3 regions of the Geobacillus sp. FSL K6-0789 genome follow, and region 2 is predicted to be linked to each of the others. Evidence: riboswitches for the same ligand, from Rfam matches in the RefSeq annotation. Region 2 holds a riboswitch; each other region holds the start of a gene.

Region 1 (10,247 bases), 200 kb from region 2:
ATGCTTGGTTGCTTCGTACACTTCAACGATTTTCTCTTCCGAGTAAATCGGCTGGGTCAAGAAATAGTGGGCGCCGCATTGAATTTTTTTCTCCATTCGCTCAACTGCTTTATCCAAATGGCGGACGTTCGGGTTGAACGCAGCGCCGATCGAGAAGTTCGTTTTTTGCCCAAGCGGTTTGCCCGAGTACGACAGCCCTTCGTTAAACTGGCGGATCAAGCGGATCAAATCGAACGATGATAAATCATACACCGACGTTGCTCCTGGGAAGTCGCCGATTTTCGACGGGTCGCCGGTAATGGCGAGCACGTCGGTGATGCCGAGCGTATGCAAGCCCATCAAATGCGACTGTAAGCCGATCAAATTGCGATCGCGGCATGTAATATGCACAAGCGGGCGGATGCCGAGTTGCTCCTTGATGATCGTGGCGACAGCGGCGTTGCTGATGCGCGGCGTGGCGAGCGAGTTGTCGGCCAACGTCAGCGCATCGATGCCGGCGTCATGGAGCGCTTTCGCCCCAGCAAGAAACTTGTCAATGCCGAGTTGCTTCGGCGGATCTAGCTCCACAATGACCGAGCGGTACGTGCGGGCGAGCTCGGGAAGCGGAGTCGGCGCGGGCCGATCGGCTTGCACCGATACAGATGCCGTGCGCCGCTTCACCGTTTTTTCCGTCACCGGCGTCCGGTCGGCGAGCGCCTTTGCCATTGCCTCAATATGTTTCGGCGTCGTGCCGCAGCACCCGCCGATCAAGCGCACCCCTTGGTCGCGGAACGCTTTGGCTGTTTCCTCGAAATATTCAGCGTTCGTCTCATAGACAAGCCGGCCATCGCGGTAATCCGGGAGGCTCGCATTCGGATACGCCGACAAAAACGCCTGCTTCGGCAGCGGCACTTCCTCGAGCGACCGAAGCATATGATATGGACCGAGACGACAGTTCAGTCCGACGACATCGGCCCCGAGCGCCTCCAGGCGGATAAGGGCGTCCGCGAGCGGCGTGCCATCTTGCAAGACGCCGACTTCATGGAGCGAGACGTGAGCGATAATCGGCAAGTCGGTCTCTTTGCGGGCGATGGCAAGCACCGTCTCCAACTCTTCCAAATCGTAATACGTCTCGAGCAGCACGCCGTCGACTCCTTCAGCCATCAGGACAAACAGCTGCTCGCGAAACGTCCGTTTCACTTCTTCAAGCGTGACGACGCTTTTGTTTAACGTGCGCAGCCCCCCGATCGTTCCGAGCACGTATGCCCGCCCGTTCGCCGCTTGCCTGGCGAGCCGCACCGCCGCGCGGTTGATGGCCGGCACCTCATCTTCAAGGCCGTAGCGGGCGAGTTTCACATAGTTGGCGCCGTATGTATTCGTCTGAATGACATCGGCGCCCGCGGCGATATACGCTTCATGAATATGAATGATTTCGTCTGGATTCGATAGATTCAATTCTTCAAAACAACGGTCGACGCCATGCGAATATAACAGCGTCCCCATCGCTCCGTCGGCGATGAGAATGCGTTGTTTCAACTCATCGAGCAGCCCCACGTTTGATTCCCCCATTTCGTTGTAGTAAAAGAAAAAAGCCTTCTAAGAAGAAGACTTTTCGTTCGCTTCTTCTTATCTTCCAGGCTTCCGCCTGTCTGGATTTAGCACCTTGGCCGCGGCCAGGTTGCTGAGGGTTCACCAGGCCATTCCCTCCCCCTCTCTTGATAAGAATGCCGGTATGCAATTGTGCGGTGACGTTTTGATGATTACTATATAATTTAATGTATTTTTCGAAATTATTCAATACGGTGAAGAAGGAAATTTCAAAAGTTAAAGAGATTCAGATAAAAAGAGCGGCTCGCGTCAAGGGCTCGGTGCTTTCCCGCATCGGGGGCAAAACTGAAAATCACGCTGCACATGTTCTCCGCAGTATGGGCAATACTTGTTTGTTTTCTCTTTGCCTCCAAATCGGACGTTCAGTGGGTCGGGCTCTTCCTCGCTGACGACAATGTCCAATAAGGACATGCGTTGTTTTCCCGTCGCATTTTTGTAATGGTAAATTGCTTGAAATACACCGATGGCGATGACGACAAGGCCGAAAAACGGAAAAAAGCGGGCGGCGGGAAACGGCGAGTCCGCGGTGATGGAGAAGGTCATCACCATCCAAAAGATGCCGAACAACACAGCGGCGATGCTGCCGAACAGCCCTTGCATCGACGGGACGCGGCCGGGTTTGATGCTTTTCAAGTGGATTCCTTCTCCATTCGTTTCATGTTGGTTGGGATTATTATACCATATGATGATGTAGGAAACATGGGATGACGTAATAAAAAAGAAGCATTGTATCTCCTCCCTTACCTTGTACTAATCTCTTAAAAGCATCTCTGTTTCATGTCAATAGCACGAAATATGTCGAAATATGTAAAAAAAGATAAAATTATCGAACGATTTCTCTTCTTTTTTTTTTTAGAGTCAAGGTGTATAATTAAAATGGATGATATTAACAAGGAATTTACTAGAAACCGCATCGCAGACAGGAGTGAAGTGGGTGAAACAATGGTCGTGGCCGTATTTTATTCTGATTAGCCTGCCGCTTGTTGTGTTGATTGGAGTTGCTTTTCGCCTAAAAGCGGCCAGCATGCCCATCAAAATAGGATTTATTGTATTGGTGCTGCTTTACGGCGGGGTTTATTCTCGTTTAGTGCGAAGGATGAGATAGACACAGAATGTTTTTGAAAAAAGTTTTGATCGATTATCATTTACTGGAAGGAGGTGATAGGTTATGAGTTTGCTGGCGCTTGTTGCCGGGACGCTCGGCGTGTCACAGACAATCGCGACGACGGTTGTTTCGATTGTGTTGACCGGCTCCACTCTCATTTCTATTATTCTTGGGATCACCGCTATTTTGTCAGGTGGAGTCGACGCCATTTTGGAAATTGGGTGGTCAGCTTTTGTCGCGACGGTGAAAAAAATAGTGGCGGAACGAGGAAAAGCAGCAGCGATTGCATGGTAAAAGGCAAAACGGCAGGGGAAAAACTCCCTGCCGTTCCTAATGAGTAAATCAATGTGGGGGAAGAGAAATGAAACTCGTATGGCTGTTATATCAACAACGACAACGAAGCAGTTTGGAGCCGTTGCAGAGAAAATCGCCTTTTTCCCCGAAGATGACCATGTTCTTGGTGGAAGCGGCGAAATGGCTTGTTTCATCGGCTGTGGTTGTAGCCTTTTGTGCTCGATCCTCGACGCTGTTTCGCCCTTCTATGGTTATGGGAGCTCTTTTTTTCATGTCTGTCAGTCCTTTCATAGGAGTTTTGCTTGAGTCCAAAGAGGCATTGCAACGTCAATACCATTATCATTATGTGCGTCTGTCTGGAGTGCGGGATGACGAGGTGTGGCAGCGATTGCTCAAAATCCACTATGCTGTGTCTCTTCTGCGGCTATTGCCGATTTGGTTGCCTCCTTCCATTGGGTTGATGATGATGTTCGGGATCACAGGCGCATCATTCGTATGGTTTGGACATACGATGTTGTTGCTTCTTTATGTGACATCGCATATAGTGCGTGGCTCAACTTTTAGAGCGATAGGCGCATTTTCTGCCTTTTTCTTTCGAATGGCATCATTCGCGATTGGTTATGTCGTGCTTGCGGCGATTGTGCCGTTGCTGCAATTGTCCCGCCAAGCGGTTCGAATGTATGGGTTGTCGCTCTCTTACCTTGTGTATATGGATGGTTATGTTGCTCATTGGCAACAGCTGTTTTATGAACGCATGACAAGTTGGAGGGAAGGGTGGTTATTTTCAAGTACAACTTTATCATTCATCGGTGCTGGATTCGCTCTGTTGGCTTTGATTTGCTTTTCTTTCACTCGTGCGTCTCATTCTGACAAGACAGCGTACATGCTATATTCATGGCATCAACGTGTCATAGAGTCGTTAAAAATTCGCAGCACGAATAATGCAATTTTATATAAAGATCTTTGTCTGTTAACACGCCAAGCCCGTGAGTTGACGAAACCGCCTTGGTCGCTATTTTTGCCAGGGGAATGGTTTTTGGTCGCAGGAGCGAATTTGGCGCTGTTGCCGATTGTTCATAACGGGTCGATCATTTTGTTTTTGTTTATGTTTGAAATGTATATCGTCATGACAGGGACGTTGCGGGCCATTACCGACGTCTTTCGCGACATTTTTCAGTTTGAAAGCGAGATGGAGCGTCTCACTGTGTTTCGTCTTCTTTCTCCACCTCCTCTTGTACCGTTAATCGAAGCGAAATGGACGCTGCTTGAGCGATTAGGCGTCTACCCATGCATGACGGCAGTAGGATTGCTACTTCTCGAATACATAGGATTATTGGGGATGCGTGGAGGGCTTTGGGCAGCAATGGGAGCTGTGGTGATGATGCCCGTCTATTCGCTTGTTGTCAAGCGGATTTTGCGCACCGATTATGAAGTATTCTGCCTTGTTTTAGCCAGCGGTGAGCAGGCGGCATTGACATCTCCGCGTGATTATGCGGGGTATATGGTGATTGCGGCCGGAAATCATTCGTTTCATCGCTTGTTGATTTACATAACCGTTTTTTCATCGCTTCTTTCTGCCTTTTTTATGCTTTTGAAAGGTTGGAGTTGGGCATGTTACAGCGTTTTGTTTGTCTTGATGCTGTACCTTGTATTATGGAATAGTTCTCAATATGCTCGGCGCACGTGAGGAGGCATTTGCGGTGATCAGACGAGCGATTCACACTCATTTGCCGTATATGTTATTGTCGTTAGGTGTGTACATTGTATGTTTTGCTTTTGGAGCAGTGATTTTTTCACAAAAGCTTACGATTCATCCGACTTCCATGGCGTTTTGGACCACTTTAGGCCACAACTTGATGGTTGGAGCCATTTTGATGGTTGGCGGATGGCTGACGCTAGGAATGGCCAATACCCTTTATCTCGGTTACAACGCAGCAATGCTAGGCGTGATCGTGAGAGGAGTCGCCACAGGATATGGCATGCAGCCGTTGATGACCGGTGTCTTTCCTCACGCGATTCCTGAAATCATCGGCCATATCTTGTTTTGTACATTAGGGTACGAGACATGGCGGTTTCTTCAAATCGTCAAAAAAAGAGCAAGAGGAGAAGAAGAAACGCTCTATATACGGGATATCCTCTTTTTACTAGTGCTGGCGGTCGCGCTGCTCATCATCTCAGCATGGTTGGAATCAACGGTGTCTCATGTATAAAAATAGACGGGTCTAAAAAGCAGGAGGCTCTTCACCACAACATGTACTTGACAAGCAATACAGCTTCCTGCACAAAGATTTGAAAAAATCACGGATTTGTTGATTTTCCCTTACAAGCGTAAATAGAGTTCAGAAAAAATCAAGTACAACTTTTGGTGAAGAGCCAAGCAGGAAAAGGGGAAGAAATAGATGGAACCGTTATTTTCATTGCAAAACTTGACGTATCGCTATGATGGGGGAGCCACGATTTTTCAGCAGTTCTCATTTTCCATTTTTTCAGGGGAGACCGTGCTTCTCACCGGCCCCAATGGAGTGGGGAAAACGACTCTTTTGCATATTATTTCGGGATTGCTCGATAAAGGAGAGCTGCATTATCAAGCCTTTTATAAAGGCAATCCGATTCAGCTTCCCGACATGCGCGCTCATTTGTCTTATGTGACATCCGAGACTGTCATGTTTTCAAAATTGACGGGTTATGAAAATATCGAATGTTTCCGGCTTTTATGGAAGCTGGATCAACAGTACGTCCGCAAAGCGAACGAATTATGCAGTCTGCTTGGAATGGAGGAGATGCTCCCGCTCCCGGTGGATCAGTATTCATTAGGAACAAAACAAAAACTGCATATTGCGATTGCTTTAGCCCGCCCGGTCGAATTGTATTTGATGGATGAACCGTTCAATTCCCTTGATAGGCTAAGTCGCGATCGGTTGGCGGAGTGGATTCAAGGCGACCGTCAACATGCTTATCTCATTGCTTCTCACGTTCATCAAGAGCGCTTCCCTGGCTCCCGCATAATCTCGCTTACACGTCCAAACAATGAAGACAAAATAGAAAAATGACGGCGGGATCTTCAGGAAAAATTCAGTTTTCATACGTGTGATCAAGGATTTTTCCGTTGCACTTTCCACTCTCCTATGTTCTAATTAGGAATAGTGAACATCAAGAAGACGGAGGGCTGGAAGTGAACGGGGAAGAGATCATCCGCTTCGAGCGAGTGACGAAGGAATACGACGGAACGGTCGTATTGGATGACGTCAGTTTTGCGATGGAGCGCGGGAAGTTTTATACGCTGCTTGGCCCGTCAGGGTGCGGGAAGACGACGATTTTGCGGCTGATTGCCGGGTTTATCGAACCGACGGAAGGAACGATTTATTTCCACGGGAAGCCGATTCAAAACGTCCCGCCGAACAAGCGGCAAGTCAACACTGTCTTTCAAGACTATGCGTTGTTTCCTCACCTCGATGTGTTTGAAAACGTGGCATTTGGCTTGCGCGTGAAAAAGATGAAAGAAGCACACATCCGCCAAAAAGTGAGCGAAGCGCTCCGGTTTGTCAACTTGGAAGGCTATGAGCGCCGCCGCATTCAAGAGATGTCCGGCGGTCAGCGCCAGCGCGTCGCGATTGCGCGGGCGATTGTGAATGAGCCAGAAGTGTTGCTCTTGGATGAGCCGCTATCGGCCTTGGATTTGAAGCTGCGCACGGAAATGCAGTACGAACTTCGTGAATTGCAGCGCCGCTTAGGGATTACGTTCATTTTTGTCACGCATGATCAAGAAGAAGCGTTGGCGATGTCCGATTACATTTTTGTTCTAAATAAAGGAAAAATTCAGCAGTTTGGGACGCCGAAAGACATTTACGACGAGCCTGTCAATCGATTCGTCGCCGATTTCATTGGCGAATCGAACATTTTGTCAGGGCGCATGATCGATGATTTCCTCGTCGAATTTGCCGGCAAACAGTTTGCGTGTGTTGACCGCGGCTTCGCGCCAAACGAACCGGTCGATGTCGTCATCCGCCCGGAAGATTTGGAGCTCGCGGCGCCGGAAGACGGGCAGATCGTCATCCGCGTCGATTCGCTCTTATTCCGCGGTGTCCATTATGAAATTTGCGGCTATGACGAAAACGGCAACGAATGGCTTGTCCATTCGACGAAAAAGGCTGAAGTCGGGGAAAAGGTCGGCCTTCGTTTTGAACCGGAAGCGATTCACGTCATGCGAGTCGAAAAGGAGGATGAGGACGCATGACGGAACGGGCGTGGCGGAACTGGTATTTAATCCCTTATGGCATTTGGCTTGTGCTGTTTGTCGTGGCCCCGATTGTCTTTTTGGTGTATGAATCGTTTTTGGATCTTGACGGCCATTGGACGTTGTCCAACTACAAATCCGTGTGGACGCCCATTTATTTGAAAATGATGGCGTATTCGTTTTGGTATGCGTTTTTAATCACGCTTGTGTCGCTGCTCATCGGCTATCCAACCGCCTATTGGCTGACAAAGACGAGGCACAAGCAGTTATGGCTGTTGTTGCTTATTTTGCCGATGTGGGTGAATTTGCTGCTGAAGGTGTATGCGTTTTTAGGGCTGTTCGGCACGTACGGGCTGGCCAACGCTTTGTTGAAAGCGCTGGGCGTCGGGCCGCGGCAGCTGTTGTTCACCGATTTCAGTTTTGTCTTTGTGTCGGTGTACATTTTTATTCCGTTTATGGTGCTGCCGATTTTCAACGCGCTGGAGGAGCTGCCGCCATCGCTTGTCGATGCCGCCCGCGATTTGGGCGCTTCGGCTTGGACGACGTTCCGCCGCGTCGTCTTCCCGCTCACGCTTGGCGGGGTGAAGGCCGGCTGCCAGGCGGTGTTTATCCCGGCGCTGTCGCTGTTTATGATTACACGCCTTGTCGCTGGCAACCGCGTCATTACGCTCGGCACTGCCATTGAACAGCATTTTCTTGTCACCCAAAATTGGGGGATGGGGGCGACGATCGCGGTTGTGTTAATGATCGCGATGGCGGTCATCGTCGTCCTGACAGGAACCGGAAGGAAAGAGGGAAGCCGATGAAACGGACGCATTGGTGGGGACGTGTGTACTTGTTAGTCGTGTTTGCCGTGATGTATACGCCGATTGTGTATTTGATGTATTATTCGTTCAACAGCGGCGGGGCGATGCACGATTTTCAATCGTTCACGTTTAAATGGTACCGCGACGTGCTGTCCGACGACCGCTTGCTCATCATCGTTTTGAATACAATCGTCATTGCGCTGCTGTCGGCGGCGGTCGCGACCATACTCGGGGTCATCGGGGCGCTCGCCATTTACTATGTCAAGCGGCAGCGGACGAAAAACGCCCTTCTTGCTCTCAACAACGTGTTGATCGTCAGTCCGGATGTCATCATCGGCGCTTCGTTTTTGTTGCTGTTTACGGTGGCCGGCATCAAGCTTGGGTTTACATCCGTGCTGTTGTCTCACATTGCTTTTAGCGTGCCGATTGTCGTGTTGATGGTGCTGCCGAAACTCGAGGAAATGAGCCCGACGCTGATTGATGCGGCTAGAGATTTAGGAGCCAGTCATTGGCAAGTGCTGTCCGGTGTGGTGCTGCCGTTTTTGGCTCCGAGCATATGGGCGGGCTTTTTCATGGCGCTCACGTATTCGCTCGATGACTTTGCCGTGACCTTTTTTGTCACGGGAAATGGGTTCTCGACGCTGTCCGTGGAAATTTATTCGCGGGCGCGCCAAGGCATTTCCTTGTCAATCAACGCATTGTCGACGCTTCTGTTTTTATTTACCATGCTGCTCGTCATCGGCTATTACGTGCTCAGCCGAAAAGGCGGCCGCTTGTACGGGATAGGGGGGCGAAAGTAGGTGAGACGGCTTGTCCAAGGATTTGCGGCCGTGTTTATCGCCGCGTTCGTCCTGATGTTTGTCACTCATCGGCTGAACGAAGCGGAAGGGTACGGCGGAGGCAAAACGGTGACGGTCTACAACTGGGGCGATTACATTGACCCCGCGCTCATTCGCGAATTTGAAAAAGAGACAGGGTGGAAAGTGATTTACCAAACGTTTGATTCCAACGAGGCGATGATGGCGAAAATCGCCCAAGGCGGGGCAACGTTTGACGTCGCCGTTCCGTCCGATTACGCCATCAGCAAAATGATCGAGGAAAACTTGCTGTTGCCGCTCGATCACGACAAGCTGCCGAATTTACAATATATCGAACCGCGGTTCCTCAACTTGCCGTTTGATCCGCACAACCGGTATTCCGTGCCGTATTTTTGGGGGACGGTCGGCATCGTCTACAACCGCGAGATGCTTGGCGGCAAGACCATCACAAGCTGGAACGACTTATGGAACCCGGACTTGCGCAATCAAATTTTGCTTGTCGACGGAGCGCGCGAAGTGATGGGGATGGCGTTAAACAGCCTCGGCTATTCCCTCAATGACACGAACAAAGCTCACTTGCAAGAAGCAAAGTGGAAGCTCGATCGGCTCATGCCGAATGTGAAGGCGATTGTCGGCGATGAAATCAAGCTGCTGCTTGCCAATGAAGAAGCAGCCATCGGCGTCGTCTGGTCAGGCGACGCGGCCGAAATCATTGCCAAAAACGACAAGCTCGACTATGTCGTGCCGAAAGAAGGCTCCAACTTATGGTTTGACAACATGGTCATCCCGAAAACAGCGAAAAACATCGAAGGAGCGCACGCGTTCATCAACTTTATGCTCGACCCAAAACACGCGGCGCAAAACGCCGAGTACGTCGGCTACTCGACGCCGAACAAAAAGGCGCTTCGCTATTTGCCAAAAGACATCGCGGGCGATCGCCGCTTCTACCCCGATTTGGATTCAGCAGGGCATCTCGAAGTGTACGAAAACTTAGGAAAACACATGCTCGCCTACTACAACGAACTGTTTTTGCAGTTTAAGATGCAGCAAAAGTAACCATATAGATGCAACGAAATCGTTTCACATATCCTTGACGGAAAAAGTGGCTTATCCATTTTTGACTGTCGAAGGCAAGCCACAGGCTTGCCTCCGTCACGCTTTAGCGTGACGGAAGACCGAACAACGACTCGCTTCACAGACCCATTCATGGGTCTGGAAGCGGCGTTGTTCGGTCACTCGACAGTCGGATGCAATGACCGGTAAAAACGAAAAGTGTTAAAGCTTTACATTGCATCTATACAATCAGAGCAGGCGCCGCCCTCTGCAATAGGGAGATGGGCGCCTGCTTGGCGTTTGCGTAAAGGGTTGCGCCGCTTCCCTAGCGCGCGGGAACGAAGAAGCCC
Region 2 (10,247 bases):
TCTTTCCCTAGGGGCCAGCCGATGATCGCGGACGATCGCGTCAAGCAAATGCTCGCAGCCGGAGCGAATCAAGCGGTACACTTCGGCAAAATTCCCGGTATAATACGGATCCGGCACATCGTCTTTTTCCCGATCCGGGACAAAATCAAGCAGCCGGGCGATCACCGCCGGCGAATTCGGCCCGGCGAGCCGGCGCAAATCGCTCAAATTGGCGGCGTCCATGGCGATGATGTAATCAAATTCCTCCAAGTCGCGGCGCCCGACTTGCCGGGCGCGGATGCCGGAATAGTCAATGTCGTTTTCACTCAAAATCCGCCTTGTCCCCTCATGCGGCGGCTCCCCGACATGCCAGCTGCCCGTTCCCGCTGAATCAACGACAATCTGTCCGTCAAGCCCCCGTTCGTTCACCAAATGACGGAATACCGCTTCCGCCATCGGCGAACGGCAAATGTTGCCGAGGCAAACAAACAACACTTTGACCATCGAAGCAGCCACTCCTTTCCATCCCGTTTTCTTGGCATTAGTTTTCCCTTTTCATCCAAGCGCTTGATAGCTGCTTTCTAGCAGCTCGTGCACATGCACCTATATTTTACCACCTAACGCTGGCGCGGACTATATTGCCTCTCCCCTTTTTCACCGCCGGTGTGGTACAATACATGATAACCTGCCACGAAAGGAGCGAAACCATGGATTTATCGAAACCGTCCGCAGAAAACGTCGAATATATCGTTGAACAACTGAAGAAAAAATTAAAAGTGCTCAATTTTGATGCGATTAAGCCGGCCCATTTTTCCGAGGCATGGTATGACGAACTGAAAGACATTTACGACATGGTCATGAAGCGTGAAACGTTCAGTTCAAGCGAAATACAGGCCATTGTTGAGGAGCTCGGAAGCCTGCGCAAGCGGTAATCCTCTCCTTCCGTCACCGGATGGAAGCATCGCGAAGCTGCCTATGTATATAAAAAAATTCCTATCGAAAAACTAGGATTGACATTAGCGCCAATTGTGTTAAAATTTAATCAATATAAATTACATACGCTTATCAAGAGCGGGGGAGGGACTGGCCCGATGAACTCCGGCAACCTGCCGCGTTTGGCAAGGTGCTAATTCCAGCAAAATGGGATCCATTTTGGAAGATAAGGCGTCCCTCGTTCTTCCGCTCTTTCCGAAATGGAAGGGGCGTTTTTATCGCCAGGCTGCCCGTTGCCGGATGAATATCCGACTAATTATGTTGATTTTCTTTGTTTTTTAAGGAGGGGGAAACGATGCTCACATATGACCAATGGGAAACGGCCGAAAAACCGTCTTTTCCGTCCGATGATGAAACGAAAGGGGCGTTGGCTGTCCTTGCTTGGGCGTACCGCGAATACGGCGATGACATTGTCTATGCGTGCAGTTTCGGCATTGAAGGGATTGTGCTCATTGATTTGATTTTCCAAGTCAAGCCGGATGCGGAAATCGTCTTTTTGGATACAGGGATGCATTTCCAAGAGACGTACGACACGATCGCGAACGTACAGGAAAAATACCCGTCGCTCCGCATCGTGATGAAACAGCCGCACTTGACGCTGGAGGAGCAGGCTGCACAGTTCGGCGATGAACTATGGAAACGCGATCCGAACAAATGCTGTGAGTTGCGCAAAGTCATTCCGCTGCGGGAAGTCTTGACCGGCGTCACCGCCTGGATTTCCGGCTTGCGCCGCGAACAGTCGCCGACGCGGCGCCATGTCGAGTACATCAATAAAGACGACAAATTCCGCTCCATTAAAGTGTGCCCGCTCATTCATTGGACGTGGAAAGACGTTTGGAATTACGTATATAAACAAGGTCTTCCGTACAACGTGCTCCATGACCGGGGCTACCCGAGCATCGGCTGCGCCCCTTGCACAGCGCCGGCATCGGATCCGAACGATTTGCGCTCCGGGCGCTGGGCCGGCCAGGGGAAAACGGAGTGCGGGCTCCATCTCACATAAGGGGAGAACAACTATATGCTCCTTGCCATTGCCTTTATTGTGTCCTTTTTCTTCGCCATGAACATCGGGGCGAGCGGCGCGGCCGCCTCGATGGGCGTCGCGTACGGGTCGGGCGCCATTCCGAAAAAGTCGATGGCCCTCCTTCTTTGCGGCATCGGCGTGTTTCTCGGCAGCCTTGGCGGCGGAGAAGTAGTGAAAACGATCGGGTCGGGCATTATTCCGTCTTCGATCCTCACCGTCAAAATCGTCGTCATCATTTTAACGGCGGCGGCCATTTCACTTTTTGCGGCGAACATCATGGGCATTCCGCTCTCGACGAGCGAGATCACCGTTGGATCAGTCGTCGGTGTTGGCATCGCCTATCAGGCGTTGTACTTTCATAAGCTGCTGTTTATCGTGTCGGTATGGATCGTGATCCCGATCGTCGCCTTTTCGTTTACGCTGGCTGTCGGCAAATGGTTTTTGACGCTCAAGCGAAAATATCCGCAGCTTGAACAAGGGCGCTGGCAAAAAACATTCATGGCCTTGCTCGTTGTCACGGGCTTTCTCGAGGCGTTTTCCGCCGGCATGAACAATGTGGCCAATGCCGTCGGGCCGCTCGTCGGCGCCGGGCTGATGGCGGTCGGGCCGGCAACTATCTTCGGCGGCTTGTTTGTCGCTGCCGGCGCCCTGTTGCTTGGGCATCGCGTGTTAGAAACAAACGGAAAGAAAATTACAAACTTCTCCCCGTTTGAAGGAATCGCCATTTCCGGCACGGGAGCCGTGCTCGTCATCATTTCGTCGCTGTTTGGTTTGCCTGTTCCGCTTACGCAGATTACGACATCGGCGATCATCGGCATCGGCACGGCGAAAAGCGGGATGTCGATTTGGCAAAAGCGGATTGTCGTGCAACTGTTGAAAGTGTGGTTTGTTTCGCCAATATTTTCCCTTGTCATTTCGTACAGCCTTGTGAAACTGTTGCTTGACAGCGATGTTTACACGGTGATTGCCATCTTCAGCGTCTGCCTGGCGACGCTTGGCGTCATCAGCTTAAAAAAAACAGTCGCCGAAGAAGAGCGTTCGCTTCATGAACATGGCGGCGGCATTTAATGAACATCTATCAATCTAGGAGGTTATGAACATGAGTTTGAGCATTCCGCATGGCGGCACATTGATCAACCGTTGGAATCCGGATTACCCAATCGATGAAGCAACGAAAACGATCGAGCTGTCCAAAGCCGAACTAAGCGACCTTGAGCTGATCGGCACAGGCGCCTACAGCCCGCTCACCGGGTTTTTAACGAAAGCCGATTACGATGCGGTCGTAGAAACGATGCGCCTCGCTGATGGCACTGTCTGGAGCATTCCAATCACGCTGGCGGTGACGGAAGAAAAAGCGAGTGAACTCACTGTCGGCGACAAAGCGAAACTCGTTTATGGCGGCGACGTCTACGGCGTCATTGAAATCACCGATATTTACCGCCCGGATAAAACGAAAGAAGCCAAGCTCGTCTATAAAACCGATGAACTCGCTCACCCGGGCGTGCGCAAGCTGTTTGAAAAACCAGATGTGTACGTCGGCGGAGCGGTTACGCTCGTCAAACGGACCGACAAAGGCCAGTTTGCTCCGTTTTATTTCGATCCGGCCGAAACGCGGAAACGATTTGCCGAACTCGGCTGGAATACCGTCGTCGGCTTCCAAACACGCAACCCGGTTCACCGCGCCCATGAATACATTCAAAAATGCGCGCTTGAAATCGTGGACGGCTTGTTTTTAAACCCGCTCGTCGGCGAAACGAAAGCGGACGATATTCCGGCCGACATCCGGATGGAAAGCTATCAAGTGCTGCTGGAAAACTATTATCCGAAAGACCGCGTTTTCTTGGGCGTCTTCCAAGCTGCGATGCGCTATGCCGGTCCGCGCGAAGCGATTTTCCATGCCATGGTGCGGAAAAACTTCGGCTGCACGCACTTCATCGTCGGCCGCGACCATGCGGGCGTCGGCAACTATTACGGCACGTATGATGCGCAAAAAATCTTCTCGAACTTTACAGCCGAAGAGCTTGGCATTACACCGCTCTTTTTCGAACACAGCTTTTATTGCACGAAATGCGAAGGCATGGCATCGACGAAAACATGCCCGCACGACGCGCAATATCACGTTGTCCTTTCTGGCACGAAAGTCCGTGAAATGTTGCGTAACGGCCAAGTGCCGCCGAGCACATTCAGCCGTCCGGAAGTGGCCGCCGTTTTGATCAAAGGGCTGCAAGAACGCGAAACGGTCACCCCGTCGACACGCTAAAGGAGGAGCGAGATGAGCACGAATATCGTTTGGCATCATACATCGGTGACAAAAGAAGATCGCCGCCAACGCAACGGCCATCATAGCGCCGTCCTTTGGTTCACCGGCCTGTCCGGATCCGGCAAATCGACGGTGGCGAACGCCGTCTCCAGACGGCTGTTTGAGCTTGGCATTCAAAATTACGTTCTCGATGGTGACAATATCCGCCACGGGCTCAATAAAGACCTCGGCTTTTCCGCCGCCGATCGGACAGAAAACATCCGCCGCATCGGCGAAGTCGCCAAACTGTTTGTCGACAGCGGCCAGTTCGTGTTAACGGCATTCATTTCGCCGTTTGCCGAAGACCGGGCGCTCGTTCGCCGCTTAGTCGAGGAAGACGAATTCATTGAGATATATGTCAACTGCCCGATTGAGGAGTGCGAGAAGCGCGATCCAAAGGGGCTGTATCAAAAAGCGCGCCGCGGGGAAATCCGCGAATTCACCGGCATCGATTCGCCGTATGAAGCGCCGGAAGCGCCGGAGCTGACCATCGAAACGCATCGTTATTCGGTGGACGAATGTGTCGAGCAAGTGCTCGCGTATTTGCGGGAGCGCGGATTCATCCCCGCATTGGAAACCCATTAACGATACCGTGTTTCCCACTCGAAAAAAGAGTGGGAGACGATTTTACAAAGTCGTTTTCATGCCACGGCCAGGCGTTTACAATGAACATCAACGGAACGTTTGCGCTGCTGCCGGCAGCTGACGGGATCACGACAGAAAGGGCTGAAACAACGATGGGGAAAGTATATTTGGTCGGGGCCGGCCCCGGCGATCCGGAACTCATTACCGTCAAAGGGTTGAAATGCATTCAACAAGCCGACGTCATTTTGTACGACCGCCTCATTAATGAGGACTTGCTGGCATATGCCAAGCCAGACGCTGAACTCATTTTTTGCGGCAAGCTGCCCGGCTACCATGCTATGCAGCAGGAAACGATCAACCGTTCACTCGTTCTGCATGCAAAAAAAGGAAAAACAGTTGTCCGTTTAAAAGGCGGCGATCCGTTTGTGTTCGGGCGCGGCGGTGAAGAGGCGGAAGCGCTCGTTCAGCACGGGATCGAGTTTGAGATCGTCCCTGGCGTCACATCGGCCATCGCGGCGGCCGCTTACGCCGGTATTCCTGTCACCCATCGCGAGTTCAGCTCCAGCGTCGCCTTTGTCACGGGGCATCGCCGCGACGGAACCCGCGAAGACATTAAGTGGGAAAGCCTCACCAAAGGCATTGATACGATCGCCATTTACATGGGCGTCCACAATTTGCCATACATTTGCGGTCAGCTGATTAAATACGGCAAGGCGCCGGATACGCCGACGGCGATCATTCAGTGGGGAACGACCCCCATCCAGCGCACGGTCACCGGCACGCTGTCGACAATCGCCGCTATTGCCGCCAAAGAACGCATCGAAAATCCAAGCATGGTCATCATCGGGGATGTCGTCCGGCTGCGCGCCAACATTCAATGGTTTGAGCGGTTGTTGTCATCATCGGCAGCCGCTGGCGCCACCTCGTGAGGCAATGGCGATGGAAGCCATTTTGTACGTCAGCCACGGCAGCCGGGTTCCGGCTGCGCGCCGAGAAGCAGCCCGCTTCGTTGAACAATGCAAGGCGGCCATCGACATCCCGATTCAAGAACTGTGCTTCGTTGAGCTGGCTGAGCCGGATATTGCGACCGGCGTTGACCGTTGCGCCGCCCAAGGGGCAACCCGTGTGATCGTCATCCCGTTGCTGCTTCTATCCGCCGGACATGCCAAACAGGACATTCCGGCTGCGCTTAAAGCAGCGAAACAGCGCCATCCGTCTTTGGAGATCGTCTGCGGAGCGCCGTTTGGCGTCCACGATGCAATGATTGACATCATCATCGACCGCATCGGCGAGCAGCCGGCGCCGCTTGACCATGAATCAATGGTTCTGCTGATTGGCCGCGGCAGCAGCGACCCGGATACGAAGCGCGACATCGCCGCTATCGCCCGGCGCTTGCAAGAAAAAACGAGCGTGCCGCACGTTGACGTTTGTTTTCTCGCCGCCATCCGCCCGACGCTTGACGAAGGGTTCAAGCGGGCGCAGGCATCCATATACCGGCGCGTCTTTATCGTGCCGTATTTGCTGTTTACCGGCGTTTTAATGAAAACAGTCGAACGGAAGCTGCAAGCGATGCCTGTTTCCGATCAACAGTGGCATTTATGCTCATACTTAGGGTATCATCCGCGGCTTGTAACGCTCATTCAACAACAGGTGCAGGCGCTGTCGGCAGCGAAAAAAGGAGCTTGAGCAGACAAGCTCCTTTTTTCATGGTATGATGGAAGCGAAGCGACCGCAGCGAAGGAGGGCTTCAATCATGATGAAACGGGTTCATGTCATGGTCGAAGGGCGCGTGCAAGGCGTCGGGTTTCGCTATTTCGTCCAACACGAAGCGCTCAAACGCCAGCTGACCGGCTGGGTGAAAAACAACGATGACGGGACGGTGGAGATGGAAGTCCAAGGGCATGAAAGCGCGCTCCAACTGTTTTTGGATACGATTGAAGCCGGCACGATGTTTGCCAAAGTTTCCCGCATGCACGTTGAGCCGCGCCCCGTCCGCCCTGACGAAACTAAGTTCCGCATTGTGTACGGAAGCGGCATTTGACTGTTGCACCGCTTGGATCTATTCCCAGCGCAGACGTTGTCCGTCTGCCGTCAAGCGCTCTTTCCACCAATGAAAAAGCGGGATCACCATCCGTCCTGCTTAAGCCGGCCGCAATGCGGCGCCGCATATTGAAAACACGTCTCCAAAATGGCCGTATTCGCACGCTCATTTTTTTGCTGCGCTTCACGGCAAAACGGATGGAATACATCGACAGCCGCTTGCGGGTACTCCCCGCATATGTCCACGCCGAGCACTTTTTTATAGAATAGCAGAAGGCGCAAACAAGCGAGCAGCCGGGAAAGCGGCATCATCCCCTGATCCCAGTTCGTCACGGAGTCTTCGCGGCGCAGCGCATCTTTATCAATGCTGATATAGACGCTCCCGGTCGGAATAGCGTCCAAAAGCGCCGTCGGCCATTCATCGTGATCATCGAAAGGAAGAACTGTAATCTTTGGAGATAAACGAAGATGGCTTGGAGAACATGACGGACCAACAATGATGACTTTTTGCAGCTGCGGATGTCCGAGTGCGTAAGCGACCCACGAGCCGCATGAAATGAGGCGGTCGCTCCCCCCTTCGGCATCGGTATGATGGTCAAACAAGACGAGCGTAAACGGCTCTTTCATCTCCTTTATGAGCAAATAGCTTACATAATGGAAGTTGCCGTTCCCGATTAAAACCGCTCCGCGCATCCGCCGACGGCGCAGCCGCCGTTCGATTTCGGCGAGAGCCTCCCCGCTGCAATACAAATTCGTCTCCGGCACATCCGACAGATCGATCCATTCGTGCGGAAAGCGGAACAATCGCTTTTGCGGCCGGTAAGTGCCGTCAAAATTGAGCATCGTGACACCATTGCCTTGAAACCCCATTTCTCCTCACCCTTCCTTTCGCTGAATCGTTGTTCAACGCCTCTCAGGTGCGGATGAGTCCAAGCTGTGTCCGTTCTTCATTATACAATGAAATACAATGAAAGACGAAATATTTCCGTTCCTATGCCTTGGTCATGTACAATAATAGAAAACAGCTAAAGGAGGGACCCCGCGTGCAGCCGATTGACGCCGCCGCTGTTCAAGAGGCGTTGGATCGCTTCGCCAATCGCGACGTATACATCCATTTGGAAACGACGAACGGGGCGTACGCCTCTCATCATAACGAACGATTCTTTTCCGCCGGCGCTTACATCCGCAACGCTCGCATCCGCTTCACCCGCGGCAAAATCACCGGCCCGGGGCCGTACCGCGTCGGGCTGAAGCTTCAAATCGGCTGGGTGTACGCCGAAGGGCTGACCCATTGGGAATGGACGAACGAAGGACAATTGTTGTTGGCCGGACACGATTACGAAGGGAAACTGGCTGTCGCTCTTGAGCTGAGCGACACGCCGTTCGCATAAGGAGGGGCTTTCGATGAAGGAACGACACGTACTTGTTGTGTTTCCCCACCCGGATGATGAGGCGTTTGGCGTTTCGGGCACCATCGCCCAGCATGTGCAAAGCGGCACACCGGTGACGTACGCCTGCCTGACCCTTGGGGAAATGGGGCGAAACATGGGCGTGCCCCCGTTTGCCAACCGTGAAACGCTTCCGCTCATCCGCAAGCAGGAGCTGGAAGAAGCGTGCCGCGTTCTCGGCATTCGCGATTTGCGCCTGCTCGGGTATCGCGACAAAACGGTCGAATTTGAGGATGAAAACGAACTCGCTGACCGGATTGCCGCCATCGTGGCAGAAACAAACCCGTCGCTCGTCATCACGTTTTACCCCGGCTACAGCGTTCACCCTGACCACGATGCATGCGGCGCTGCAGTCATCAGCGCCTTGACGCGCTGGCCGAAAGAAGAACGGCCGACCGTCCATTGTGTGGCGTTTGCGAAAAACTGTGAACAAGATCTTGGCCAGCCAGACGTCATCCGCGATGTCAGCACGGTGATCGAGACGAAGCTGGCCGCCATCCGCGCCCACCGTTCGCAAACCGAAGGGCTGATGCAGGCAGCCTCCAAGCGCGGCGATGCGCTTGCCTGGCTCAAAACAGAGCGGTTTTGGACGTACCGTTGGGATGATTGACCTGCCTAACCCGCCTTGAACAAGGTGTCCATCCCGATGAGGACACCTTGTTTCCGCGTTCACCGAAACCCCGCCGAGCCGCTGAACCAGCTATCAACTTCCGTTGTACAACTAAAAAGCGGCCGGTCAGTGAACGCATCGACAATATACATCGGAATGTTCATGGCTCTTTCCCTCTTTCCCCGTTTCGTTCTTTTTCGTTCACCAATAGCTGGGCCAACTCTTCATCCCATCGGCCCCGCTGCCGGAAAGACTCAGCAGCGAGCGCCCGAAACAGCCGCTTTCGTGCGGCATCGTCCGCCACCTCACGCAAAATGATATCGCGGGCCTTCTGCAAAAATTGAAGATACGGCTCATACTCTTCACCATACTTCTCCTCAAGCTCGCGGCGGATGCGGCGGGCAAGCGCCGGACTTGCCCCCCCGGTCGACACGGCAATGGTGAGTGGACCGCGGCGGATGACAGCGGGAACATGAAAATCACACCGTTTCGGGTCATCCACGACATTTACGAGTTGGCCGGGCGCTGCTGCTTGCGCCACCGCTTCGTTCACATTCCGGTCGTTTGTCGCCGCAATGACAAGAAACGCTCCTGCCAAGTCGTCTTCAGCGAACGTTTTCTTACGCCAAACGATCTCTCCTTTGGCCGCGAGCGCTTCAATGTCCGGCACCGCCTCCGGGGCGATTACCACAACGTCCGCTTCTGCTTCAAGCAAACCGTAAACTTTCCGCGCCGCCACCTTCCCGCCGCCAACGACGACCGCGCGGCGGCCGCGCACATGAAGAACAATCGGATACCCCACGGCGCAACCCCCCATTCCGGCATCCATCAGGCAGACTGAGTCGGTTTCTGCGCACAAACAGGCGCAATCTTCCCCGACCGCCTGCCTTGGCTGACAACAAAAAGTAAAAAAAGAAGCCGTGCATCGAACACGGCCTTTTTCTTCATTATATCATCCTTGTTTCACTTCTTGAAGCCATTTCGCCAACCGTTCATTTTTCTTTTTCATATGCTCAAGCCATTGCGGGAGCAGTTTTTTCATGGCCTCCTGATCATTGTTCTCCATCGCTTGCCTCGTTTGTTCATGAAGCTGATGAAGCTGTTGTTTTTCTTCTTTCGTCATCCACCGTTTCATTTTATGCAACTGTTTCAGCTCTTGTTTAAACTGTTCTTTGGTGATTTTTTTATTGGCCAGCTGATCGATGAGCCGGTCAAACGCCGCTTCACGCTCTTTTTTCATCTTTTTGCACTTTTCTTTAATGGCCTGTT
Region 3 (9,217 bases), 1.2 Mb from region 2:
GCGAGACGGTGCAAAGGCTCACGGAATGGATGAAACAACAGCCGACGATGTGATACGATACAACTAGAGGGGCGGCTGCGTGCGCCGCTCGGGTGGCGGCGCGGCCGCCAACGAATCGATGGGGTGCCAAGGAGGTTGGAATCATATGGGCATGCCGATGGAGCTGCAGACGGTCATTGTGACAAAAGGAAAGGAACAGCGCGTTCAAGGAAATGTGTTTGTGTTGAAAAAAGAAGGCTACCGCTTGTATCCGCTTGACGTGCCGCTTGAAGTGCGCCGGACGGTGCAAAGCGAAGCGAGCGGCGTCGCGGTCGTGAGAAAGCTCGAATGGGAAGACAGTCGGACGACGGTGACGTATGAGCTCGTCAGCCTGTATTCGACGAATTGAACGAGGCTGCACACCATGAAGCGGCTGAATGAGAGCTGAACGGGTTCATCGGACAGGAGCGCAAACGGAAGAACGGTTTGCGCTCTTGGCTCAAGTTTTTTCCGTCTATAGTTAACTTGTGGCGTCAGGCCGGTTCAGACAAGCATAAAAATAGCCTTTGCTTGAGGATTTCCTGTGCGACGTTTGATCATACCATAAAAAAAGTAGGGGGGAGGAGAAGGAGTTTGGCCGCGGAGAGCGAATATCATACGATGAATTCGATGCCGCAAGGAGGGGAAACGTGGCCAAACCGCGAATCGATCACGACCGGTTGTTCAAAGAGCTGCTGTCGACGTTTTTCGAAGAGTTTTTGCTTCTTTTCTTTCCCAACGTGTACGAGCACATCGACGTTCGCCACCTTTCTTTCCTCACAGAAGAACTGTTTACCGACGTGACGGCCGGAGAGAAGCATCGCGTCGACTTGTTGGTCGAAACGAAGATGAAGGGGGAGGAAGGGCTCATCATCGTCCATGTCGAACACCAAAGCTACGCACAGCGGACCTTCCCCGAGCGAATGTTCCTCTACTTCAGCCGCTTGTTTCAAAAATACCGCCGCCGCATTCTTCCGATCGCCATCTTCAGCTATGATGAACACCACGATGAACCTTCCTCATTGGTCGTCCAGTTTCCGTTTTTGACCGTTCTCGACTTCCGCTTTCTGACGGTGGAACTGCGCAAACTGCCGTGGCGCGAGTACATCCGCCGTGACAATCCGGTTGCCGCCGCCTTGTTAAGCAAAATGGGGTATAATGAAAGCGAGAAGGTGGAAGTGAAAAAGGAGTTTTTGCGCATGCTAGTCCGCCTTGAGCTCGATGAGGCGAAGCAGCGGCTGTTGTTTGGGTTTTTTGAAACGTATTTGCGGTTGTCCGAAGCGGAGGAAATCCAACTGCGAAACGAGGTGAGCCAAATGGAGACGAAGGAAGCGAAGCAAGTGATGGAGCTCATCGTCTCGTACGAACAGCGGGGAATGGAAAAGGGAATTCAACAAGGAGTCAAACAAGGGATGAAGCAAGGGCGCCAAAAAGGGATTGAGGAAGGGAAAATCGACATCGCGAAGAAAATGTTGGCGAAAGGGTACGATGTCGACACGATCCACGAGCTGACCGGGCTGCCGGCGGAAAAGATTGAACAGCTGAAGAAGTAAACCCGCCTTCGCATTGTCGTCGACCTCCAATCGTACAAAAATCCCGGGGGATCGACGACAATCATTTTATGCGTTCGAAAAAACAGCCGGACAGGGAACGGCTCCCTGTCCGGCTGGGTTCTTGTTACACGAGCGGTCCGCCGAGTTTTTCGATGGACGGATCGATGTGGGCGAATTTTTGGAAGTTGGCGCGGAATTTTTGCGCTAGCTCTTTTGCTTTTTGTTCGTATGCTTGTTTGTCGGCCCATGTGTTTTGCGGCTGCAGGACGTCATCCGGCACGCCCGGGACGCGGGTCGGGATGGCGAGGCCGAAAATCGGGTCTTGCACCGTTTCGACGTTGTCGAGCTCCCCTTCGACGGCGGCTTGCACCATCGCCCGGGTGTAGGCGAGCTTCATGCGGCTTCCGACGCCGTACGGCCCCCCTGTCCAGCCGGTGTTGACCAAAAAGACGCGGACGTTGTGTTCGGCGATTTTTTGCCCGAGCATTTCCGCGTACTCAACGGCCGGGCGCGGCAAAAACGGTGCGCCGAAGCACGTTGAGAACGTTGCTTCCGGTTCGGTGACGCCGCGTTCGGTGCCGGCGAGCTTGCTTGTGTAGCCGCTTAAGAAATGGTACATCGCCTGTTCGCGCGTCAGCTTGCTGATCGGCGGCAGGACGCCGAACGCATCGGCTGTCAAAAACACGATCGTGGACGGATGGCCGGCGACGCTCGGGTCGATGATGTTTTGGATCGCCTGAAGCGGGTAGGCGGCGCGTGTGTTTTCCGTCAGCGTGCCGTCGTCGTAATTCGGCACCCGCGTCGCGTCATCGAGAACGACGTTTTCGAGCACCGCGCCGAAGCCGATGGCGTCAAAAATTTGCGGCTCTTTCTCGCGCGATAGGTTGATGCATTTCGCATAGCAGCCGCCTTCGATGTTGAAAATGCCGCGGCTTGACCAACCGTGTTCGTCATCGCCGATCAAGCGGCGGTTCGGGTCGGTCGAGAGCGTCGTTTTTCCCGTTCCCGACAAGCCGAAAAAGAGGGCGACATCGCCTTCCTGCCCGACGTTGGCCGAGCAGTGCATCGGCAGGATGCCTTGTTCCGGCAGCACATAGTTCATGACCGAGAAAATCGATTTTTTCATTTCGCCGGCATACTCGGTGCCGCCGATCAACACGGTGCGCCGTTCAAACGAGATGATGATGAACGCTTCCGAGCGCGTCCCGTCCACCTTCGGGTCGGCTTTAAAGTTCGGCGCGCAAATGACGGTGAATTGCGGCTCGTGCGCGGCGAGCTCCTCGGCGCTCGGGCGGACGAACAGCTGATGGACGAACAAGTTGTGCCAGGCGAATTCGTTGACGACTTGAATCGGCAGCCGGTATTTCGGATCGGCGCCGGCAAAGCCTTTAAAGACGAACAGTTCATCTTGTTTCATTAAATAATCGAGCACTTTGTCGTACAGTTTCTCAAACGTTTCCGGAGACATCGGCTGGTTGACCGTTCCCCAGTCGATCGTTTGCTTCGTGGACGGTTCTTCGACGATGTATTTGTCTTTCGGCGACCGCCCCGTGTACTTGCCGGTTGTCACCGCGACGGCTCCGGTGTGGGTCAGCCGTCCTTCGTTCCGTTGCAGGACTTTCTCGACGAGCTCGGCGACGGACAATTGGTGATGTACGTACGGTTTTTGTAGCAATAAATCAAGCTTATTCGTCATGTTTGCGATCCCCATATTCAAAACCCGCCTTCTTTTTGTAATCACTCTTGAAAATAGTATAACACATTTTTATTAATAGTCCATACTAATTGTGTGGGTTTTTCAAACTTTATTTTGCCCAATGTGTCGATTTCCTTGAGGAAAGAATTTTCGCGGCTGGAAATGATAAAAAATGAATTTTGATAGTTGACTTTGCCGATTCCGTTGCGATAAGATAAGTCATTGAACGGATACTCTTATCCCGAGCCGGTGGAGGGACAGGCCCGATGAAGCCCAGCAACCGTCACAACTGGACATGTGTGAAATGGTGCTAACCTGTGGCAAGGCGCAGTCCTTGAACGATAAGAGTGAAAGGAAGCAATACGATTGCCATGACCTTTCCTCAGCCGTTACAGGAAAGGTTTTTTATATTGCGAAGGGAAAAAGGGAAATGAGTTCCGTGTCGCCACATTATGCCAAGAGGAGGAAACAAACCGAATGTCAGCCAAACGCCGCTTGTTTACTTCAGAGTCTGTGACGGAAGGACATCCGGATAAAATTTGCGACCAAATTTCTGACGCCATTTTGGATGCGATTTTGGAAAAAGATCCAAACGCCCGCGTCGCCTGCGAAACGAGCGTCACGACCGGGCTGGTGCTCGTGAGCGGGGAAATCACGACATCAACATACGTGGACATTCCGCGCATCGTCCGCGATACGATCCGGGAGATCGGCTACACGCGCGCCAAATACGGATTTGACGCTGATACGTGCGCGGTGCTGACGTCGATTGACGAACAATCGCCGGACATTGCGATGGGGGTGGATCGGGCGCTCGAGGCGCGCGAAGGTCAGATGACTGATGAGGAAATTGAAGCGATCGGCGCCGGCGACCAAGGATTGATGTTTGGGTTCGCCTGCAATGAGACGGAAGAATTGATGCCGCTGCCGATTTCGCTTGCGCACCGCTTGGCGCGCCGATTGGCGGAAGTGCGTAAAACGGACGTCTTGCCGTACTTGCGGCCGGACGGGAAAACGCAAGTGACGATCGAATACGATGAAAACGGCAAACCGGTGCGCGTCGATACGATCGTCGTTTCCGCGCAGCACCATCCGGAAATTACGCAAGAGCAAATCGAGCGCGACATTAAAGAGCAGGTCATCAAGCCGGTCGTGCCCGCGGAGCTGCTTGATGAGAACACGAACTATTTCATCAACCCGACAGGACGGTTTGTCATCGGCGGTCCGCAAGGGGATGCTGGGTTGACGGGGCGCAAAATCATCGTCGATACGTACGGCGGCTACGCCCGCCACGGCGGTGGCGCGTTCTCGGGCAAAGATCCGACGAAAGTCGACCGCTCGGCAGCGTATGCGGCCCGCTATGTCGCGAAAAACATCGTCGCGGCAGGACTGGCCGACAAATGCGAAGTGCAGCTCGCCTACGCGATCGGCGTCGCCCGTCCGGTATCGATTTCCATTGATACGTTCGGCACCGGCAAAGTGTCGGAAGACATTTTGATTGAGGTCGTGCGCAGCAACTTCGATCTCCGCCCGGCGGGCATCATCAAAATGCTTGACCTGCGCCGCCCGATTTACAAACAGACGGCTGCTTACGGCCATTTTGGGCGTACGGACATCGACTTGCCGTGGGAGCGCACTGATAAAGCGACGACGCTGAGAGAACAAGCGCTGGCGCTGGCGGACAAGTGATGAAAGAAAAAGAGCTGCCTGATCACGGTAGCTCTTTTTTGTCGGCGCACGATGTCCGCTGTTGCTGCAGCGCTTTGTAATACTGCCCTTTCTCGACATATTCGCGGCGGATGCGCTCCATTTCGCGGATATCGTCTTCCGTCAGTTCGCGGACGACTTTCGCCGGTCGGCCGAGGGCGAGCGTGTTGGGTGGAATTTTTTTGCCCGGCGGCACTAAACTGCCGGCGCCGATAAACGCGCCTTCCCCGATTTCCGCGCGGTCCAAAATGATTGAGCCCATGCCGATGAGCGCGTTTTTGCGAACGATGGCGCTGTGCAAAATGACTTGATGGCCGACCGTCACCCCGTCCTCAATGATAAGCGGATTGTTTGGACTTTGATGCAAAATTGAGTTATCTTGAATATTGACCCGGTTGCCAATCACCGTTGGTGCCACATCGCCGCGAATGACGGTATTGAACCAAATGCTTGTCTCTTCGCCGATCACGACATCGCCGGTGATCGTCACATAGTCGGCGATAAAGGCGGAGGCGGCAATTTGCGGCGTTTTGCCTTTGTATGGGTAAATCATGGGCGTTCGTTCCTTTCTGTTGCAAAATCGATCGTTCACCATGTATTGTACAACGCTGCGTCCAAATCGCCAACGAAAGCGAGCGCGCCTAATCGGGATTGGTGAAAAACGTTTCGTTTCGCCCGATGAGTGGTTGGGATCGGGGAAGAAGATCCGATTTCACAAAGCTTCTCAACGTGAGAAGAACCGTTGTTGAGCGGCTTTTTCATTCCGTCGCCAACCCTTTTATGATTTGCCCCGGCCGCATTGATGGCAATACTGGAAGACGAGATCGCAAGCTGTTCAGACGCGAAACAATTTTGGTTGCCGATAAGATGGAAATGCTAGGAGACGAGACCATGGTGTTTGCACCTGAGGTGAACCGATTGAACATTCCGAAAAACCCCATCGCCTTGATGAAAATGGTGTATCGTGACGTGCTTCCGCTTGTCCACCGCGAGCTTGCCTATTGGCGGCGCCAGGCCGAGCGCATTCCCGACCCGGAGCTTCGGCGCCAGGCCTTGGCGAGCATCGCGTCGAAAACGTTCCATTGCGAAGGCGGCTCCATTTTGGCGCTTTTGGCCGGAGAAAACATGGAGGATTGCATCCGCTTTATCGTGGCTTACCAGACGATCAGCGATTATTTGGATAATTTGTGCGACCGCAGCACCTCGCTCGATCCGCTCGACTTTCGCGCCTTGCACGATTCGATGCCGGACGCGTTGACAATCGGCGCCGAGCCGTCGAACTATTACCGACATCGCCGCGAACAGGAAGACGGCGGCTATTTGCCGGCGCTTGTCCGCACGTGCCAAGAGGTGCTCGAGACGGTGCGCCATTATGAGACGATCGCCCCATTTTTGCATGAATTGGCCGGATATTATTGCGACTTGCAAGTGCATAAACATGTCGAAGCGAGCGAGCGGGTGCCGCGGCTGGAGAAATGGTTCGCGCAATACAAAGACGCCTTGCCGCCGATGGAGTGGTATGAGTTTTCCGCCTGCTCCGGTTCGACGCTCGGTATTTTCTGCCTCGTCGCCTATGCGTTTGGCGAATCGCTGCCGCCGGAGATGGCGAGACAAGTGCGCGACGGTTATTTTCCATACATTCAAGGGCTGCACATTTTGCTCGACTATTTGATCGATCAAGAGGAAGATCGAGCCGGCGGCGATTTGAATTTTTGCTTTTACTATCCGAATGAAACGGTGATGCTTGAGCGGCTTTGCCATTTCATCGAAGAGGCCGACCGCCATGTCGGCGCCCTTCCGCACAGCCAGTTTCACCGCCTTATTCACCGAGGGCTTCTTGGGTTGTATTTGTCGGATGCCAAGGTGAAAAAGCAACGCGGTCTGCACCGGCTGGCGCGCCGGCTCGTCCGCGCCGGCGGGGCGGCGTCGATGTTTTTTTATTGGAACGGAAAAGCGTACCGCTTTTGGCAGGAGCAACAAAAACGGCTGTCCTTTTCGTAAGGGCAGCCGTTTGCTTGTACTGGCGAGAGCAGTGGTTCGTCGGCGGATCGGACGGAATCAGGCGCTCCCATCCGCCCGATTCTCGAGTGCGATCAAAAACGGCGGGTTGTTTTGCCGATTGATGAATTCGTATTTCAAGGCATGGACGCGCCGTTGATCAAGAAAGCGGACGTAATCAAGGAGCGCGTCGCGTTCGCGCTTTCCCTCCGGATGGCCGTGGTAGACGACAAGAACGATGATGCCGCCCGGCTTTAGGATGGAAAGAAGCTGCTCGACCGCTTGAATCGTCGATTCCGGCTGGGTGGCGATTTGCTTATTGCCGCCCGGCAAATAGCCGAGGTTGAACACGGCGCCGGCGATGCGTCCGTGAACGGAGTCGGGGAGCGTTTCGAGCAGCAGGCTATGGCTTGTCTGAAACAGCGTCACCCGCCCGTCCAGCCCGTGTTCGGCGAGGCGGGCTCTGGCCGCCGCGATCGCTTCGGCTTGAATATCAAAACCAAACACATGCCCGCGCTCCCCGACGAGCTCGGCTAAAAAGACGGTGTCATGGCCGTTGCCAACTGTCGCATCGACGGCGATGTCGCCTTCGTTGACTGCTTGATCAAGCAAAAAGCGGGCAAACGGCAAAATATTCATGATGGCCATGCGTTTGCCACCCCCTGTTCGCGCCGCTTTCCTTGAAAGCTGTCCCGCCGCTTGAGTTCAGCGTCAATGGCGTTTAGCCCTTCCCATTTGTTGACGCTCCACATCGGGCCAAAATCGCCCGATCTGGCGGCGCTGCAAAACGTGCAGTCGCCATACGTCACCGTTCCGTCGCGGTTCGGGCAGTCAAACCTGCCGTCAAGGGCGACTTTGAACACGTTTTGGCCGAACGTTTGCCGCAAATGGCAGTTCCATGTGTGATACCGTTTTCCGTCGGCGGCATATGGAAATGGGATTGCGTTTGTCACGGCCGTTCTCTCCTTGTGCTGAAATGGCATCATCCTTGCATTGTACCACGGATGGCGGCAAAAAGCGACTGTTGCCAATCATTGACGTGATACAGATGAAAGCGTCGGCGCATAGTAAAGATGAGGGAACATCATGAAAAGAGGTGAGCGCATGGCGACAAGACAATCGGTGGAAGAATTTTTGCAGCGGTGCGAAGACGTCATCCGCTTTGCGAAAGAACAATATACGGAAGCGCAAAAGCAAGAGCACTACAACATCACGGAATACACAAACGCCCAGCAAATGCTTGAGCAGACAGTCAACGATTTGGCTCACTTGGCGCGAAGTTGCAACGCCCAGCAGCGGGAACAGCTGCATCGGATGCGGCTTCAGCTTGAGCAGCTGCAAAACGAGATGATTTTGCTTGACCGATGAAACAAGAGCTTTGCACGATGGCCGCTATCGAAGGTCCTGGTGCATAACAAGCGGATGTTGCCTGACCGGTGAAACGGAAAGCAACCGCAGGGCGGCTGTCTGCTTGATGGCGAACACAAGGAGGAACAAGGAATGAAGCGACGTCTGAAACAAACGAACCCGGAGCAAAAAACGCGCAACGGTCACAACAATAACGATTTGGAACTCGGCCAAGACTTTGATCCGGTGAAACTGGCGAAAAAACAGTATGAACAAACAGGTGGCCAGCCGGCCCGCTCCAAGCAGCGGAACGGGTGACGCGCCGCTGTCTGTGAGGGCGCCATGCCGCCCTCTTTTTTTGATTGCTTTTTTTCGCTTTCCCACATACAATTAGTTTGGGAGTCGAAATAGCAGACGAAAAGGATGATGACCGATGCCCCGTGCTCTTTGGTGGCTGCTTGTCGGCATGGCGCTCAATGTCACAGGAGCGTCGTTTTTATGGCCGCTAAATACCATTTATTTGCATGAACAGCTCGGCCAGCCGCTCGTCGTAGCGGGAGCGGTGCTGATGCTCAACTCCGGCGGCAGCGTCATTGGCAGCTTGCTCGGCGGCATGTTGTTTGACCGGATCGGCGGGTTTCGCACGCTCGTGTCCGGAGCGTGCCTGACGATGGCGGCGCTTGTCGGTTTGGGCGTCTGGCATGGTTGGCCGCATTATGCCGTCTGGCTGGCGCTTGTCGGCATCGGCAACGGCGTCGTCTTTCCGGCGGCGTCGGCGTATGTCGGGGCGGTTTGGCCGGAAGGGGGACGGCGGGCATTCAACGCCTTGTATGTGGCGCAAAACATCGGCGTCGCCGCCGGCTCGGCGCTTGGCGGCGTTGTCGCCTCGCATTCGTTT

Evidence for each region. Region 2 has a riboswitch for S-adenosylmethionine ahead of NSQ51_RS02450 (phosphoadenylyl-sulfate reductase). Riboswitches for the same ligand answer to the same signal wherever they lie in the genome.
Region 1: another riboswitch for S-adenosylmethionine. It lies ahead of NSQ51_RS03575 (bifunctional homocysteine S-methyltransferase/methylenetetrahydrofolate reductase); the one in region 2 lies ahead of NSQ51_RS02450 (phosphoadenylyl-sulfate reductase).
Region 3: another riboswitch for S-adenosylmethionine. It lies ahead of metK (methionine adenosyltransferase); the one in region 2 lies ahead of NSQ51_RS02450 (phosphoadenylyl-sulfate reductase).

Annotation. Positions count from the first base shown of each region.
Region 1 is NZ_CP151966.1:681,787-692,033, forward strand. It holds gene NSQ51_RS03575 (bifunctional homocysteine S-methyltransferase/methylenetetrahydrofolate reductase) at 1-1,533, opposite strand, end outside; SAM riboswitch class I at 1,603-1,704, opposite strand; gene NSQ51_RS03580 (zinc-ribbon domain-containing protein) at 1,837-2,220, opposite strand; gene NSQ51_RS03585 (hypothetical protein) at 2,522-2,692, shown strand; gene NSQ51_RS03590 (uberolysin/carnocyclin family circular bacteriocin) at 2,756-2,986, shown strand; gene NSQ51_RS03595 (hypothetical protein) at 3,054-4,673, shown strand; gene NSQ51_RS03600 (stage II sporulation protein M) at 4,687-5,196, shown strand; gene NSQ51_RS03605 (ABC transporter ATP-binding protein) at 5,386-6,036, shown strand; gene NSQ51_RS03610 (ABC transporter ATP-binding protein) at 6,159-7,220, shown strand; gene NSQ51_RS03615 (ABC transporter permease) at 7,217-8,026, shown strand; gene NSQ51_RS03620 (ABC transporter permease) at 8,023-8,826, shown strand; gene NSQ51_RS03625 (ABC transporter substrate-binding protein) at 8,827-9,900, shown strand.
Region 2 is NZ_CP151966.1:478,906-489,152, reverse strand. It holds gene NSQ51_RS02460 (low molecular weight protein-tyrosine-phosphatase) at 1-483, opposite strand, end outside; gene NSQ51_RS02455 (DUF1128 domain-containing protein) at 687-911, shown strand; SAM riboswitch class I at 1,039-1,145, shown strand; gene NSQ51_RS02450 (phosphoadenylyl-sulfate reductase) at 1,268-1,975, shown strand; gene NSQ51_RS02445 (inorganic phosphate transporter) at 1,991-3,064, shown strand; gene sat (sulfate adenylyltransferase) at 3,096-4,256, shown strand; gene cysC (adenylyl-sulfate kinase) at 4,269-4,880, shown strand; gene cobA (uroporphyrinogen-III C-methyltransferase) at 5,033-5,809, shown strand; gene NSQ51_RS02425 (sirohydrochlorin chelatase) at 5,820-6,566, shown strand; gene NSQ51_RS02420 (acylphosphatase) at 6,637-6,921, shown strand; gene NSQ51_RS02415 (arginase family protein) at 7,005-7,790, opposite strand; gene NSQ51_RS02410 (YojF family protein) at 7,964-8,311, shown strand; gene bshB2 (bacillithiol biosynthesis deacetylase BshB2) at 8,325-8,978, shown strand; gene NSQ51_RS02400 (NAD(P)-dependent oxidoreductase) at 9,139-9,780, opposite strand; gene NSQ51_RS02395 (hypothetical protein) at 9,931-10,247, opposite strand, start outside.
Region 3 is NZ_CP151966.1:2,474,471-2,483,687, reverse strand. It holds partial or broken gene NSQ51_RS13100 (prolyl oligopeptidase family serine peptidase) at 1-53, shown strand, start outside; gene NSQ51_RS13095 (DUF2584 domain-containing protein) at 146-388, shown strand; gene NSQ51_RS13090 (Rpn family recombination-promoting nuclease/putative transposase) at 669-1,571, shown strand; gene pckA (phosphoenolpyruvate carboxykinase (ATP)) at 1,696-3,282, opposite strand; SAM riboswitch class I at 3,501-3,615, shown strand; gene metK (methionine adenosyltransferase) at 3,745-4,956, shown strand; gene NSQ51_RS13075 (gamma carbonic anhydrase family protein) at 4,979-5,527, opposite strand; gene NSQ51_RS13070 (tetraprenyl-beta-curcumene synthase family protein) at 5,866-6,975, shown strand; gene NSQ51_RS13065 (class I SAM-dependent methyltransferase) at 7,033-7,620, opposite strand; partial or broken gene NSQ51_RS13060 (hypothetical protein) at 7,731-7,955, opposite strand; gene NSQ51_RS13055 (YtzC family protein) at 8,077-8,340, shown strand; gene NSQ51_RS13050 (hypothetical protein) at 8,473-8,637, shown strand; gene NSQ51_RS13045 (MFS transporter) at 8,753-9,217, shown strand, end outside.